One region of the Anaerosinus gibii genome, then DNA from elsewhere that is predicted to be linked to it. Evidence: riboswitches for the same ligand, from Rfam matches in the RefSeq annotation. Region 1 holds a riboswitch; the other holds the start of a gene.
What was found. Region 1 has a riboswitch for cobalamin ahead of P3F81_RS08720 (sirohydrochlorin cobaltochelatase). Riboswitches for the same ligand answer to the same signal wherever they lie in the genome.
Positions count from the first base shown of each region.

Region 2: another riboswitch for cobalamin. It lies ahead of P3F81_RS03400 (TonB-dependent receptor); the one in region 1 lies ahead of P3F81_RS08720 (sirohydrochlorin cobaltochelatase).

Region 1 covers NZ_CP120678.1:1,835,950-1,843,578, forward strand. Annotated here, with positions in the region: gene P3F81_RS08710 (sodium ion-translocating decarboxylase subunit beta) at 23-1,144, opposite strand; gene P3F81_RS08715 (OadG family protein) at 1,188-1,496, opposite strand; gene P3F81_RS08720 (sirohydrochlorin cobaltochelatase) at 1,770-2,651, opposite strand; cobalamin riboswitch at 2,777-2,953, opposite strand; gene P3F81_RS08725 (sirohydrochlorin cobaltochelatase) at 3,014-3,805, opposite strand; tRNA gene P3F81_RS08730 (tRNA-Lys) at 3,880-3,955, opposite strand; tRNA gene P3F81_RS08735 (tRNA-Gln) at 3,960-4,035, opposite strand; tRNA gene P3F81_RS08740 (tRNA-His) at 4,044-4,119, opposite strand; tRNA gene P3F81_RS08745 (tRNA-Arg) at 4,192-4,269, opposite strand; gene map (type I methionyl aminopeptidase) at 4,356-5,228, opposite strand; gene P3F81_RS08755 (YczE/YyaS/YitT family protein) at 5,324-6,001, opposite strand; tRNA gene P3F81_RS08760 (tRNA-Val) at 6,079-6,154, opposite strand; tRNA gene P3F81_RS08765 (tRNA-Glu) at 6,164-6,238, opposite strand; tRNA gene P3F81_RS08770 (tRNA-Asn) at 6,240-6,315, opposite strand; gene P3F81_RS08775 (aminopeptidase) at 6,459-7,571, shown strand.
Region 2 covers NZ_CP120678.1:723,609-731,237, forward strand. Annotated here, with positions in the region: gene P3F81_RS03385 (TonB-dependent receptor) at 1-2,333, shown strand, start outside; gene P3F81_RS03390 (hypothetical protein) at 2,422-3,690, shown strand; gene P3F81_RS03395 (hypothetical protein) at 3,806-4,327, shown strand; cobalamin riboswitch at 4,426-4,603, shown strand; gene P3F81_RS03400 (TonB-dependent receptor) at 4,732-7,584, shown strand; gene P3F81_RS03405 (autotransporter outer membrane beta-barrel domain-containing protein) at 7,608-7,629, shown strand, end outside.

The DNA of each region.
Region 1 (7,629 bases):
TATGCTCTTATAGCATACCACATTATTTGAACATAGCCAACATAGTTCCTGCTGCAACAGCAGTGCCGATTACACCAGCAACATTAGGCCCCATTGCATGCATTAACAAATAATTGGACGGATTCGCCTTTTGACCAACAACTTGACATACTCGCGCTGCCATTGGAACAGCTGAAACGCCCGCTGCACCAACTAATGGATTAATTTTTCCTCCACTTGTCCAGTACATAACTTTACCTAAAAGAACTCCAGCTGCTGTACCAACTGCAAAAGCAAATAAACCTAACCCGATAATTTTTATTGTTTGTATATGTAAGAAATTTTCTGCTGACATCGTAAGTCCAGTTCCTGTCGCTAAGAAAATTGTTACAATATTAATTAAAGAATTCTGCGCTGTATCTGACAATCTGTCTGTTACTCCAGATTCTCTAAATAAATTTCCAAGCATAAGCATACCAATCAATGAAGTAATTGGTGGTAATAATAAACTAATTACAATCGTAGATACTACAGGAAATGCAATACGTTCAAATTTAGTTACTTCACGTAATTGTCCCATCTCCACCGCACGTTCTTTTTCTGTTGTTAAAAGTTTCATAATTGGCGGCTGAATGAGTGGGACTAACGACATATATGAATATGCGGCGACAGCAATTGCGCCTAACAGATGAGGTGCTAATTTAATTGTCATATAAATTGCTGTAGGACCATCCGCCCCACCAATAATCCCAATCGCAGATGCTTCTTGTACAGTAAACCCAAAGAACATTGCACTTGCTAAAGCCGCAAAAACACCAAATTGTGCTGCTGCACCTAGTAATAACATTTTGGGATTTGCAAGAAGCGGCCCAAAATCTGTCATTGCACCTACACCTAAGAAAATCAACGGTGGAAAAATTTCATATTGAATCCCGTAAGAAATCGCCTGCATGACACCAGGCTCAACATCAAAACCAGTCTTAGGTATATTTGCTAAAAGACAGCCAAATGCAATTGGACCTAATAATAATGGCTCAAATTTTTTGCCAAATGCTAAATACAATAAAAGAATACCAACTAAAATCATGATGCCATTGCCTATACTAAACCCGGCATATCCACTATTCGCCCAAACTGACTGCAACGCAATACTAAATGCTTCCATTTATTTATACCTCCTGTAAATAATTCTTTTTACTTTAATAGAGTTAATCGTGTATCTCTTTTATCGAGGTAATTCTCACGTCGCGATACCCATACGCCATAATTGCTGTGGTGATAACTGCAACCAACTCTTTTTCCTGTAATTTATCTGGTAAATCATCTTCAGAAACAACAACTGTCGCTGGCTGCATAGGTGCAGTCGAAATAATTTTTTCCGTGTTTTTTTTCTTCGTCGGATCAATAAAATGAATAAACTTAATCATACATCCAAGCAACCATAAAACACCGAATACAATGGTCATGTTAATTAACATGATTAAAAAGGGATTTGTTGTTACTGGTTCTCCATTCATAAAAACCCCACCTTTCTTCGTATTTTGTATACATATTAAACGTATCAAAAAATACCCTATAAGTAGAAATACTATATAAAAGTGGATTTTCCTTGTCGTTTTAGTAGAAATTATTAAATATCTTACAAATCCCAAGGATTTAACACTTGAAAAAATTTTTTATAAGTGAACTTTATCAACAGTTCGTCTCATAACTAAAGTCTTTAACTAGATTAAATATATGAAAAGATATGCACCCTTAATGCATATCTTTTCATATATTTTAATATTTTATTATTTCAAAGCTTCAAGAGCATGTTCTACATAAATTGCTTGAATTGCCACGTTACGTCCAATTCCACCAAATTGAACTTTAGTTTTATAACCATCCTTTTCAATCATAGATTTCCAAGAATCTTCTTCATCACCAGCCATATCATTATTGGCATGATCACCAGACACTACCATCAATGGCATAAATACTGCAGATTTATATCCACGTTCTTTAAACATCGCATACATGTCTTCAAAATTTGGATGGTCAACTTCTTCAACAACACCAATTAAAACAGACATTTTTTCAGCATCAAATGCAGCTTGTAATGTTTTATAAGTGTTGCCAAATGACTTGTTATTATCACGCGGCGAGCCATGCCCCATGAAAATGACAGCTTCATCTTTTTCTAAAGCTGGGAATTGTGTTGCTAAAGCAGTAGCCACAATTGCATAATCTTTTTCGTCAGTCATCAAAGGTTTTCCCACGGAAACTTTAGCAAACTCCTTTTCAAATTTGCTAACTGTTCCTAAAACTTTTCCTTCGTATTCTTCTCCATGAATCAAATGCGTTGGCTGAATTAAAATATCTTCATAGCCTTCTGCTTTTAATTCTTTTAATGTTGTTTCTAAATCATTTACTTTAATTCCTTGGTTTTCTAACATACGTTTCATTACTATTTTAGATGTAAACGCTCTTCTAAACTCACGATCAGGGAAAGCCTTCTTTAATGCATTTTCAATCCCTTCAATATCATTTTGTCTAGCTTCCTCAAAAGTAGTACCAAAACTTACAACAACTAAAGCTTTTTTACTATTTGCCTGTGCAACAGAAGCTCCCGTCATAAATACCGCTGAAACAGAAAAAACAACTGCCATTACTCCACATAATAAAGTTTTCATAAAATCCTCCCATATTTTCATCTTTAGAAAAATAAAAACCTTTTCTACTTCGCATAGAAAAGGTTCATCATATTCAGTAATAAATATAAGACTGACGAATCCCCCTCCCTATCGCTCGTAGGTATAACGGTGATGTTAAACAGGCAGTTCTCCTGGCTCTAGTTCATCGCTCACTCAGCCTTCCCAGAATTATTTCCAGTGACATTTTTGAGTTTGCTCCCTATTACAGTGGCGGGACCGCGTTGGCATTCAACCAACTTCCCTATTAAGTCCTTGCGGACACCTGTTTCTTTTATTTAATTTTACAATTGAATCGATTCGTGTCCAATAATACCATTAATGAATACCACTGTCAATAAAGACTATAACAATTTCTTAATTTTTCCTATGTAAATCTCTTGTACCTCTTTATTTTCACAAATTCCATGCGGATAAACTTCCACCTCATACCCCGCCTGTTTTAATCTATTTTTCCATGAACTTTTATCATCAGTCAGCAATTCCTGTTCTACATGTCCACCCGCAATAAATAATAATGGCATGAGAATAATTCTCCTGCCTTTAGACTTTACCGCCAAACGCTCTACTATATGCTCAAGACTAAAACATTCCTCCATTAACCCAATAAATACAGGAAGCTTGATTTTATTAAATGTTGATTGCAATAATTTATATTCTTGTAAGCACCGATTTTTTACACCATGCCCCATGAAAACAAATTCACAATCATCGAAATTCTTAAACTGCTTTTGTAGTGCACGGGCTAATAAAGTATAATTCACTTCATTTTCGCTTGCAGTTCCAACATACATTAATGGTTTTCCAATTTTTAAACTATTAAAAATCTGCCTCATTTTTTCTGCAACTTTAACAATTTTCTCTTCATACTCTTTTCCTGTCGCCAAATTTGTTGGCTGTATAACAACATCTAAAATACCTGCTTGTGCAAAGTCTTCTAAACATTCCTGAACACTTTTAACAGTAATTCCTTTGTTGTTAAGGTTTTTAGAAATAAATACTGAAGTAAAAGCGTTTTTGACAACTGCATCTGAAAAATTCAATTCTACTTGTTTAACAAAATCATTCAATAATGAATGTGCGTTTAAATTTGCAGATCCAAAACTTGTAATTAAAATTCCTTTTTTCTTTTCCATTTCAAATTCCTTTATGATAATAAAATAACAAAAAGCCCTCTAACCTATGTGTTAAAGGACTTCTATCTCATAAATGGTGATCCACCCGCGACTCGAACGCGGGACACCCTGATTAAAAGTCAGGTGCTCTACCGACTGAGCTAGTGGATCAAAATGGCTGGGGCAGCTGGACTCGAACCAACGCATGCGGGAGTCAAAGTCCCGTGCCTTACCAACTTGGCTATGCCCCAGTATTTTATGGGGTGACTAGTGGGTCTCGAACCCACGAATACCGGAGCCACAATCCGGCGTGTTAACCGCTTCACCATAGCCACCATAAAAACTGCTGTAAACCGTCATTTATTATAACAAAGCAATAACTTTATGTCAACTTCTTTATAAATAAATGGTGACCCTGGCAGGACTCGAACCTGCGACCCTTTGATTCGTAGTCAAATACTCTAATCCAACTGAGCTACAGAGTCACGTGCTTTACTTGTAATATTATATATATAAACAAATAGATTGTCAACATAATTTTTAAAGATATTTCAATAATTTTTAAAATGATTTATTTTGCTAAAATTTCTACACCATCATCAGTAATTAAAACAGTGTGTTCCCACTGTGCAGATAGCGAGTGATCTTTTGTATAAACAGTCCAATCATCATTTTTATCTATATAAACAGCATATTTTCCTGTATTAATCATTGGTTCAACCGTTAATACCATACCTGGGACAAGAAGCATTCCTGTTCCAGCTTCACCAACATGAGGTACAAATGGTTCTTCGTGGAATTTCTTTCCAATTCCATGTCCTCCTAAATCCGTTACTACTGAATAACCATGCGCATGCGCATGTAATTGTACAGCTGCACCAATATCTCCCAAAAATCCCCATGGACGAATAGCTTCAATTCCTTTTATCATACATTCACGTGCTACACGAACCAATTTTTCAGCCTCTTCACTTACATTGCCAATCATAAACATTCTCGATGCATCCGCATAATATCCATTGTAAATCGTTGTGATATCCACGTTGACAATATCACCATCTTTTAAAATTGTATCTTTAGATGGAATTCCGTGACATACAACATCATTAATTGAAACACAAATACTCTTTGGATATCCTTCATAATTTAAGCAAGCCGGAATGCCTCCTTGTGAAACAATATATTCATGAGCCAATTGGTTTAGCATCTCTGTATCAACGCCAACTTTCATATGCTCTGCAACTAAATCTAATGCTGCATCATTAATGACCGCACTTTTTTTTATTCCTTCAATATCGGTTGGTGTCTTTATAATTGTATGAGGTGGGCGAATTTGACCTTTATAAAAATCCAGTTTTATACTCATTATCTTTTCATCAAATTCCAAGTGACATTTTTTGTATTTTTTCCCACTTCCACACCAACATTGCGAATTTCTATCCATGTATTTATCCCTCTTTCCGTCTTTTACAATGTAATTATTATATACCGTAAGTAGAAAAAACAAAAGGCTTGCTTTTATTCTATGCAATTTAGAATTTATTTTACATTTAATCTTTTTTTGAAAAATGGCAAACAAAAAATTAAATTGCCATGTTCATCAGGATAACTAAGCCTCGGTAAATAAACTCTTACCATGCTACCTACCAAAAAAGCGGAAATCACCGTACCTTCCCGAATACCACGAATTTCGCCAAAGTAAATCAAAGATAACGTAAGCGCTATAATTACAAGTGAAACATCAAAAGCGATTTTTGTATAACCAAAATTAAACTTCCACTGCATTGCAATCGCATTTACTAAGCCTTCGCCTGACATCATAACTACATTGCCAATTACCTGCAACGTGACTCCTAATCCCAACAAAGCGCAGCCAATAAACAATAATAATAATTTAAATAAGTAATTTTCTGGCTGTATCAGAGAAAATAAAAGCATCGCCAGATCTATAAAACAACTAAAAATTAGCGTCATTGGAATCTGCAAAAATTGAATGTACTGAAACTGCCGTCGTAAAATAAATATTTGCCCTATAATAAAAAGCATATTAACAATGAATGTAAAACCACCTAAAGTAATCGGATAACGAAAGCTTAAGATATAAGGTACACTTGAAATCGGCGATGTTCCCAAGAAACTTTGAATAATTAAAGCAATGCCTAATGCCATAAAGAAAATTCCACATATAAACAAACAATATCGTTTTAAAACGGTCACTTTGTTTCACCTTCTTTAATTTCTAAACTATATAAAAACAAAACCCTCATCAAAGATGAGGGTAATATTTCTTAGTATGGTGGGCGATAACAGGATCGAACTGCTGACATCCTGCTTGTAAGGCAGGCGCTCTCCCAGCTGAGCTAATCGCCCATATAAAATTGGTGACGCGTACGGGATTCGAACCCGTGAAGCCGCCGTGAAAGGGCGGTGTCTTAACCACTTGACCAACGCGCCATGGCTCCTTGAGTAGGACTCGAACCTACGACCGATCGGTTAACAGCCGATTGCTCTACCAACTGAGCTATCAAGGAAGGAACATTTATTATTATAGCGGATTATTTTAAATAATGCAAGTACTTTTTTTATTTTTTTTGCAGGTTTTATAAATTTTTTTCCGAATTCTATCTAATACTAGCTTTAAACGCTAAATAACATCTAAAGGAGTCTTTATTTCATGGATCCAAGAATAGAAAAATTGGCTCATCAATTAATTCACTACTCAACAAGATTGCAAAAAGGTGAAAAAATCCTCATTGAAGTATTCGACGATGCACATCCACTTGCAAAAGCATTGATTAAAGAAGTATACAAAGTAGGTGCACTTCCTTTCCTAACCGTCAAAAGCAATGTCTTACAAAGAGAACTATTGCTAGGTGCAAGCAGAGAGCAACTCGACTTTATCGCCTCTTATGAATCTATACGTATGCGTGACATGAATGCCTATCTCGGTATACGCGCAAGTCAAAATGTCAGTGAACTCTCCGATGTACCAAGTGAAAAAATGAGTTTATATCAGCAGTATTGGCAACATCCAGTCCACAGTAATATCCGTGTTCCTCATACGAAATGGTGCGTTATGCGCTACCCTAATGGTGCAATGGCACAACTTGCTAATATGAGCAGTGAACAGTTTGAAGATTTCTATTTCAACGTATGTAACCTCGATTATGCAAGAATGGCTGAATCAATGACACCACTTATTCAGCTAATGAATCATACAGACAAAGTAAAAATCGTGGGTCCTAATACCGATTTGACTTTTTCGATCAAAGATATTCCCGCAGTAAAATGTTGCGGTCTCCGCAATATTCCCGATGGTGAAGTTTATACCGCACCAGTTAAGACTTCTGTAAACGGAAAACTATCCTATAATACACCTGCCGTTTATCAGGGGGTATCTTACGAAAATATTTCTTTAGAATTCAAAAACGGAAAAATTGTAAATGCAACAGCAAATCATACAGAGCAAATCAATAAGGTATTTGATACTGATGACGGATCTCGTTTTATCGGTGAATTCGCACTTGGTGTAAACCCATATATCACAAAGCCGATGAAAGATACTTTATTTGATGAAAAAATTTCCGGAAGTTTTCATTTTACCCCAGGTATGGCTTATAAAGAAGCGAATAATGGAAACTCCTCCTCCATTCATTGGGATTTAGTTTGTATTCAAACTTCTGAATATGGCGGTGGTGAAATCTATTTTGATGATGTATTAATCAGAAAAGATGGACTCTTCACCATACCAGAACTTCAAGGACTCAATCCTGAAAATTTAAAATAGCATTCCAAACGTTTCTGACTGGAAATAATACTTGCTCTTCGCTTATTTCCAGTCAAAA
Region 2 (7,629 bases), 1.1 Mb from region 1:
GCGAGCAGAAAACACTGCCGGAACTTCTCAAAATGGTACCGGGGGTACATGTAAGAGAAGTAAATGGGAAAGGGCAATATACGACAGTCACGGTTCGTGGGTCAACCTCGGCGCAGGTTGGTGTCTTTGTCGATGGCGTATTATTCAATCTCGGTGGCGATGCGGCGGCGGATATCTCGACTATTCCTGTCCAAAATGTCGAACGAATTGAAGTATATCGTGGCTATGTACCGGCAAGGTTTGGTGGCACCTATATGGGAGGCGTAATCAATATCGTAACGAAACGCCCAACGAAAGCCAATATCGATGCATCCGTTGGTAAAAGTTCCTACGATGGGTTCCAAGGTGCTTTACAGATCGATGCTCCACTAGGTTCTGGCAGTATTATGTTTGGACTCAATCGCGACCAAAGTGATGGTGATTTTAAATATACGAATAAATCGGTAGATACTAGCCTTTATGACGGATATGTTAAAAAATTAAAAGATTATACGCATCAAACCGATGGGAACGGAAAAATACGATTAGATCGGATGGTTTCGACTTTACAAGCGAATGGATATGATACTCTAAATGCTTATTCTGGGCTGACCCAAGATAACCTTCGAATAACGCTTGCAACCGATCCTAATTTTTATGCAGCGTTAAATAAAGCGTCGGAACAATTGCGCCCAATTAATAATGCCCATGCAAATTATATCGGATATTTTAAAAGTTATATTGATAATATAAGGCTTTACCAGAAAGACATAGATTCAACGAGTACAACAGATCGTTGGCGTAAAACGAATGATTACAAAAATACGGATGCAATTTTAAAATGGCAGGATGATCATTGGCTGGCAAAATACACTTGGAAGAAAATTGACCGTCATTATCCTTTCCCGCTGAATGCGAATTATGGAAATATACCTAATATAGATTTGCCAGGATATCTTGACCCAATCTATAACTACCGTCATCAGGACATTACCAGCAAAGAAACGTTAATTGGACGGCGTGATACAGTTGGCAATTTAGAATGGGGGTGGAGTGTAAACTATCTCGACCAGACTAAACGCTATGCAGTAGACGATTGGCAGGAAAAAGAAAAGGTCGATACGACGGTGAATTGGCGTTCGCCAAACTATTACTGGAGCCAATATGACATGGATAAATTAGGCTTTAAAATTGATGGAACTTATAAAATCGGCGATAAGCATCTGTTCGAGTTTTTAATTGATACTTCAAAAGAAAAGATGGATATGGATGGTTGGCGGTTAAAACAATATCAACAAGCTACGATAAGTGTCTTTAAACGGTGGCGTACCTATTATGAACAGAAGCTGTTCAATGCCCAGATTCAAGATACGATTACTTTAAACGAGAAAGGTGATTTTTGGTTGACGCCAAGTATTCGCTATAATCGATCAAATATCTATGGGCTGAGCAATGGTTACGATCAAAACTCCGATCCGCAGAATATTAAATGGCTGCATCAGGCGGATGACCAGACGGATAGTAAAACAACTTGGCAGCTAGCGCTGAAAAAGCAGGTCAATGACAATTTAACACTTCGTGCAACGGGAGGTACATATTTTAGACTACTGAATATGTATGAAATCGCCGGTGATGGTGCAGGCATTTTACCCATGCCAAATATTGGAGGGAGTGATAGCATTTTTCCTCGCCCGGAAGAGGGGTCACAATGGGATTTTTCCGCCATTTGGGATGGACAAATTTTCGGCACGGAAAGCAGCAAAATTCAACTGACGTATTTTGGTCGTGATTCCAAGCGGATGCTGCAGCTAGGCACCTGGAATAATTTCTTTTTCGTTTATACCAATGCGGCATCGGCAAAAGTGAATGGCTTAGAGATTCAAGCGGATTTATCCTGGAAGAAATGGGACTTAAACTTGCAAGGAACTTATACGAAGCCGAAAGATGTTATCTATGATTTGAGTAAATTGCCGGGGGCTGGTTATTGGGGAAATAATGGTGTATTCCCTGGTTATCTGACTTATCAACCGGAATGGGAAGGAACGATGCGGCTGACTTATCGTCCGAGTACCCAGTGGGGGATTTTTGGTCAACTTCGGTATGTAGATAGAATGCGTACTTCTCTCTATAATGATGGAGCTGCTGGAGAACAGTCCTCGTTGACGACTTTGGATTTAGGTGTGAAGTATAAGCCGAATACGAATACACAAATTATCATCGGGGTCAATGATCTCCTTAATAAAGCGAATGATATGTATCAAACGAATCCATTTTATCCGAATTGGGAAGCGTCAAATATCCAGTATCCAATCCAAGGGCGTACTTACTACGCAACTTTGCAATACAATTTTTAACTAATTTTACTTGAAGGGAGGTGGTGCCGTTGAGCTAGGATAAGGTGTGTTAAAAGGAAAATAAAAGAACAAAAGGGAGAGGTTTATCATGAGTGAAAATTTATTTGCGTATACAGCGACAAATGCAGGATATTCTACAGGAACCGCCGGAGCAATTCACGGTGACAGAACTGCAGCTTCATCAACGGTGTTTACGGCAGTAAAGAATAAAATTGGGTCAGGTTTAAATGGTGATCCAGCATTCTTTAATTTTTTTGAAGGAAATAGCAGTCGGTTGGTTTTACGTCAATATACGTATAGCACTACGGACTTAAGAGCAAATCAAATTATTGCACCACAGGGCAATTGGCAAGCTCCTTTAGCTACGCCAACTTGGTCAGCGGTGGCAAATTTGCACGGTGTAGCAAATTATAGCAGTAGTTGGCTATATGCAACAGGATATGATTTATCAAAAATCGCGGTTGTGAACATGGGGACCGACTATAGTCAAGACTTTGAATATAGTTTCCCAACAAGTTTTACGAATTTTACGAATCCCTATGCGGATGGTGTTTTTCATGGTGAAGCTATGGTTGTAGTTGGTACTTCGCTGTATGCATTGTTTTATGTCAATAAAGGCAGTGGATACGGAACTTATTATGACAGCATTGTAGCAAAGTTTAACATTGATACCGATTTGGGGGAACTAACTTTTGATAGCTATGTCACAGCAGGAAAAAATTCCTTTACACTGGATTTATATAATAATAAGCTCTATGTTTGTTCATTGGGTGGTATGCAGAATGCAGGTAGCGGCAATGCGGAAACGAAGCTCAGTATTATTGATTTGAGTAACTTTACCCAAGCTGGAGTTACCCATGTGACGATTGACAATCCAACGACGAATGGTGATTTTCGTGATATTTCTATTGTGAATGATAACCATGTGTACTTATTCCTTGGTCACTATGATGTAAGTTTTGGTAATTTAGTTGGTGGTGTTTATCATACAACATTGGCTAATTTAACAACACCAAGCAATTGGACAAAGATTATTGATGTGAATTCTATGGGGTATCTATGGGGGATTCATGCGGATGGTTATCGCTTATGGTTTGTTAAAGGAACGCCAATTGATGTTTTTGATGGAACGCCAACTGCAACAGTTACAGCAAGCAAATCATTCAGTATTACCGACATGAGCGATTTTAATGGTGGTAATTTGAACTCAGCTTGCTTTATTGCACCGGATGTGGTTACCGGAGCAGGTAAACTGAAAGCTGCAGGCGTTTCTGCACCGTCAGCATCCAAATCCCTTGCTTCACATATTCGCTTAGCACGTGAAGCCCGTGAATTAGCAGAAAAGTGTAAAAAATAAAGAGCGTATGCGGTTGATATAGAGTGTTGAAGAGCATTAGGAAAAAGTTAGACCTAGGCTTTTTATTTTCTAGGTCTAACTTTATATTTAAATGAGAAAGCCAAGAGGAATAGTGATGAAAAAATGGTTTCTAGTGGGTGCTTTTATTTTGTTGTGTAACATGTTTTTTTCTGTATGTTTAGCAATGGAAGCAAATAAAGATTCAGCAATAGATTGGGAAATTAGTGTGAAGGAAAAACTTACACCAGAGGAGCTAGAAGCAATGCGCTGGACGGAGGTATTTCAAAATGAATTGGCGCAATATTTTTTCGAAGTGAAGTCGATTCAACCAGACAGCGCAGATAAAGATCAAATACATGTTACTGTAAAAGCAATCTATAAGGATAAAGCGGTGATTAACAATCTAAATGAATATTATCGAAAAGATTTGGAGGAGGAAGATATCATAGCTTGTAGTGAGATGCAGATGATTTTTCAGCTTCATAAAAGAATGTATGCAGTAAAAAATTTAAAATTGTATAGCTCCAAAAGAGTGCTTATTGTGGAGCAAACGAAAGATGTAAGTTTTGTTCCGGTGCCAGTGAAAACTTTTGCTGATACGATGTACGAATTTGTTCGAAAGTGTGTACAAAATTAATAGGTATATGTTAACGATGAAATATTTAGAAATTTATAATAAATAAAAATAAAAGGAGTATACTCTTATTTTGTAATAAGTTGACTAATGATACAAAAATATATAACGAAGAAATAGGTGTCGAAAGACTTAATAGGGAAGTCCGGTGGAAAACCGGTGCGGTCCCGCCGCTGTAATAGGGAGCGAGGCTACATTATGTCACTGGGAGAAATCTTGGGAAGGCGTAGCCAAGCGATGATCTGGAGCCAGAAGAACTGCCTATTTAACAATCACTGTTAGACCTGCGAACGATGGGAAGGGGATTATGAAGTATAGGTTTGTTTCCTATGCCCTCATACGACTTCTGTCAAACATGGCAGAGGTTTTTTTATTGAATTTTATAAATAGGGATGAGATTGAGGAAGATGGATAATAAATGGTTATATCAAATCAAAACGAAAAAAAAGCGCCGCTATCAAAATATAGCAGCGTGCGTAGTTTGTACGTTAGCTTTGGGAGTTGTTACACCAGCTGGGATGGTTTGGGCTGATGAAGCACAGCAGGATATTGAAAAAATATCAAATACAGAGAATGAACTGGACGAGTATACGTTAGATACTGTTACTGTTGAAGCAAAACGCCCAGATTGGGAATCAAAATTGTCGCCAGGCACAGTAACTGTGATTCGTCCTGACGATTACAAAGGTGAGCAGAAAACATTGCCGGAACTCTTGAAAAAAGTTCCGGGAGTACATGTACGTGAAGTAAATGGGAAAGGACAATATACAACTGTAACGGTTAGAGGTTCAACAGCAGCGCAGGTTGGGGTTTTTATAGATGGGGTTTTATCAAATTTAGGTGGAGATGCAGCTGTTGATATATCTACAATTCCTGTTGATAATGTTGAGCGGATAGAAGTTTATCGAGGCTATATACCAACTCGTTTTGCTGGAACTTTTATGGGTGGTGTTATCAATATAGTAACGAAGAAACCCACCAAGGCTAATATATCGGCAGAAGTTGGCAAATCCTCTTATGGTGGTACAAGGGCAGCTTTGGAAATAATGAATCCATTAGGTAGTGGTAGTTTGCTGATTGGAATTAATCATGATGGCAGTGATCAAAATTTTAAATATGAAAATTATGCAGCTGGAAGAAATATATCGGATGTTCAGTTAAGCATAAATTCGTTGCAAGAAGACGTTGATGATTTTAATCCGAAAATGATAGATATGTTAACAAGCGGAGGCAAACCGCTTATTTCTATGAGTGATTCAGATAAAGATTATTACAAAGCTAATTTTGATGCGTGGATAGAATTTATTAGAAGCACAGGCGATAAAAGCTTAAGTCATGCGATAGAAGATAATGCAAAAAATGTAGCACAAAAGTCTTCCATGAGTACTTTTAGACAAACGATGATTGACATGGGGATTAAAGATCAATATATTGCTGCTGGATATCCTGAAACTGGATGGACTAATTGGTGGGATTTTGCAGGTGAGGATTGGAACTACCATGGTAGTGAAACGGGGATTATAGATGATAATGTTAAGAATCAAATTATTGATACATATGTGCAAAATACAACACCTAAAATTATTGATGAATGGACAACTATTGTTGATCCGGATAAAAGTACGTCATTAGCAAGTTCGAAAGAAGAATTAGAAGCGGCTAAAAAGAAACTTAAGGCGTTGCAGGATAAAGAAAGATACCGCAGATATAACGATTATAAAAAAGATAGCGCTATGATCAAATGGCAGGATGATAATTTTGTGATTAAAGGAAGTTGGAACAAAATTCAAAGGCATTTACCTGATAGTTTATGGGGAGATAGTGTTAGCGATGCAGCCACGAATGCATTAGTAGATACAAAAGATATTTTTTATGCATCAAGTCGTAAACAGGAGCTTGAGAATAGTGAAATTCTTTTACAAAATAGGGCGCAATATAAAAAGTTGGAATGGGGCTGGATGATCGACTATCTTCATCAAGATAAAAAATATAGAACGGAACATATGTTAGATTATCCTAATAATTTTAGATGGAATAATATTCCGCTAAGAGAGTGGAGTCATTACCAATCTGATAAATATAATGTACAGCTTGATGGGAATTATCAAATTAATGATAATCAGATGTTAGAATATCAATTTAACTTTTCTCATGAAAAGTTAAACATTAAAGGTTCGTTACTGGATAAAGTTCTTGGTGATGATGTTATAGGAAATATATTAGGACAAACTCGCAATAGATATGAGCAAGATTTATTTAATATGCAGATTCAAGATGCGATTACATTGGATAAAGAAGGTACATGTATATTGACTCCAAGTATTCGCTATAATCAATCAAAAATTACAGGCTTTAGTGATGGAAAACGTTTCCCAGTGAATCAAAGTAATAAATTTCATTGGTTACATCAAGAAGACAGTCAGACGGATGGCAAAGCTACTTGGCAATTAGCGCTGAAAAAAGAATTTAATGATAGCTTTAGTCTTCGCATGACAGGTGGTACTTATTATAGACTGCTTAATATGTATGAAATTGCCGGTGATGGTGCCGGAATTTTGCCGGCGTCACGAGATGGAAGTAGTTCAAGTTTTCCATTGCCGGAAGAAGGGATGCAGTTCGATATTAGTGCTTTGTGGAACGGCAAAACCTTGGGGGCAGATAATAATACTACTTTAACTTATTTTTGGCGTGATTCAGATAATATGCTTCAATTAGTGCGTGCAGGTCTTGATTATTGGTCTTATTTTAATGATAGCCGAGCTAAAGTGCATGGTATTGAGTTAGAAAGCCAATTTAAGTGGAATAAATATTCTTTAGATTTACGCACGACTTACACTAAAGTAAATGCGCAGAAAAAAAATACAGCAGTTAATTATCCGTATACCGATATATGGATGACTTATCAGCCAGAATGGGAAAGCAGCTTGCGTTTAACTTATACACCGAATAATAAAATATCTATTTTTGGTGAATTACATTATACAGATGAATATTTTACTAGTACCAGTCGGGATTCTCGTGGTGGCAATTATGCTTATTTGTCGGGGAAACCGGTGAGCTCTTTAACTGTAATCAATACAGGCGTTAAATGGAAACCAGAGAAGGATTGGCAAATTAATATCGGTTGTAATGACATCTTTAATAAAGGACCTAAACAAAAAATCTATAGTCCTATTGCCTTTACTGAAGATGGGTATATCAATGCAGAGTTTCCCTTACAAGGAAGAACTTACTATGCAACCGTTAGATATGAATTTTAAATGAGAGGAGTGTTTTAGGGTTTATGAAAAAAATAATATCAAGCA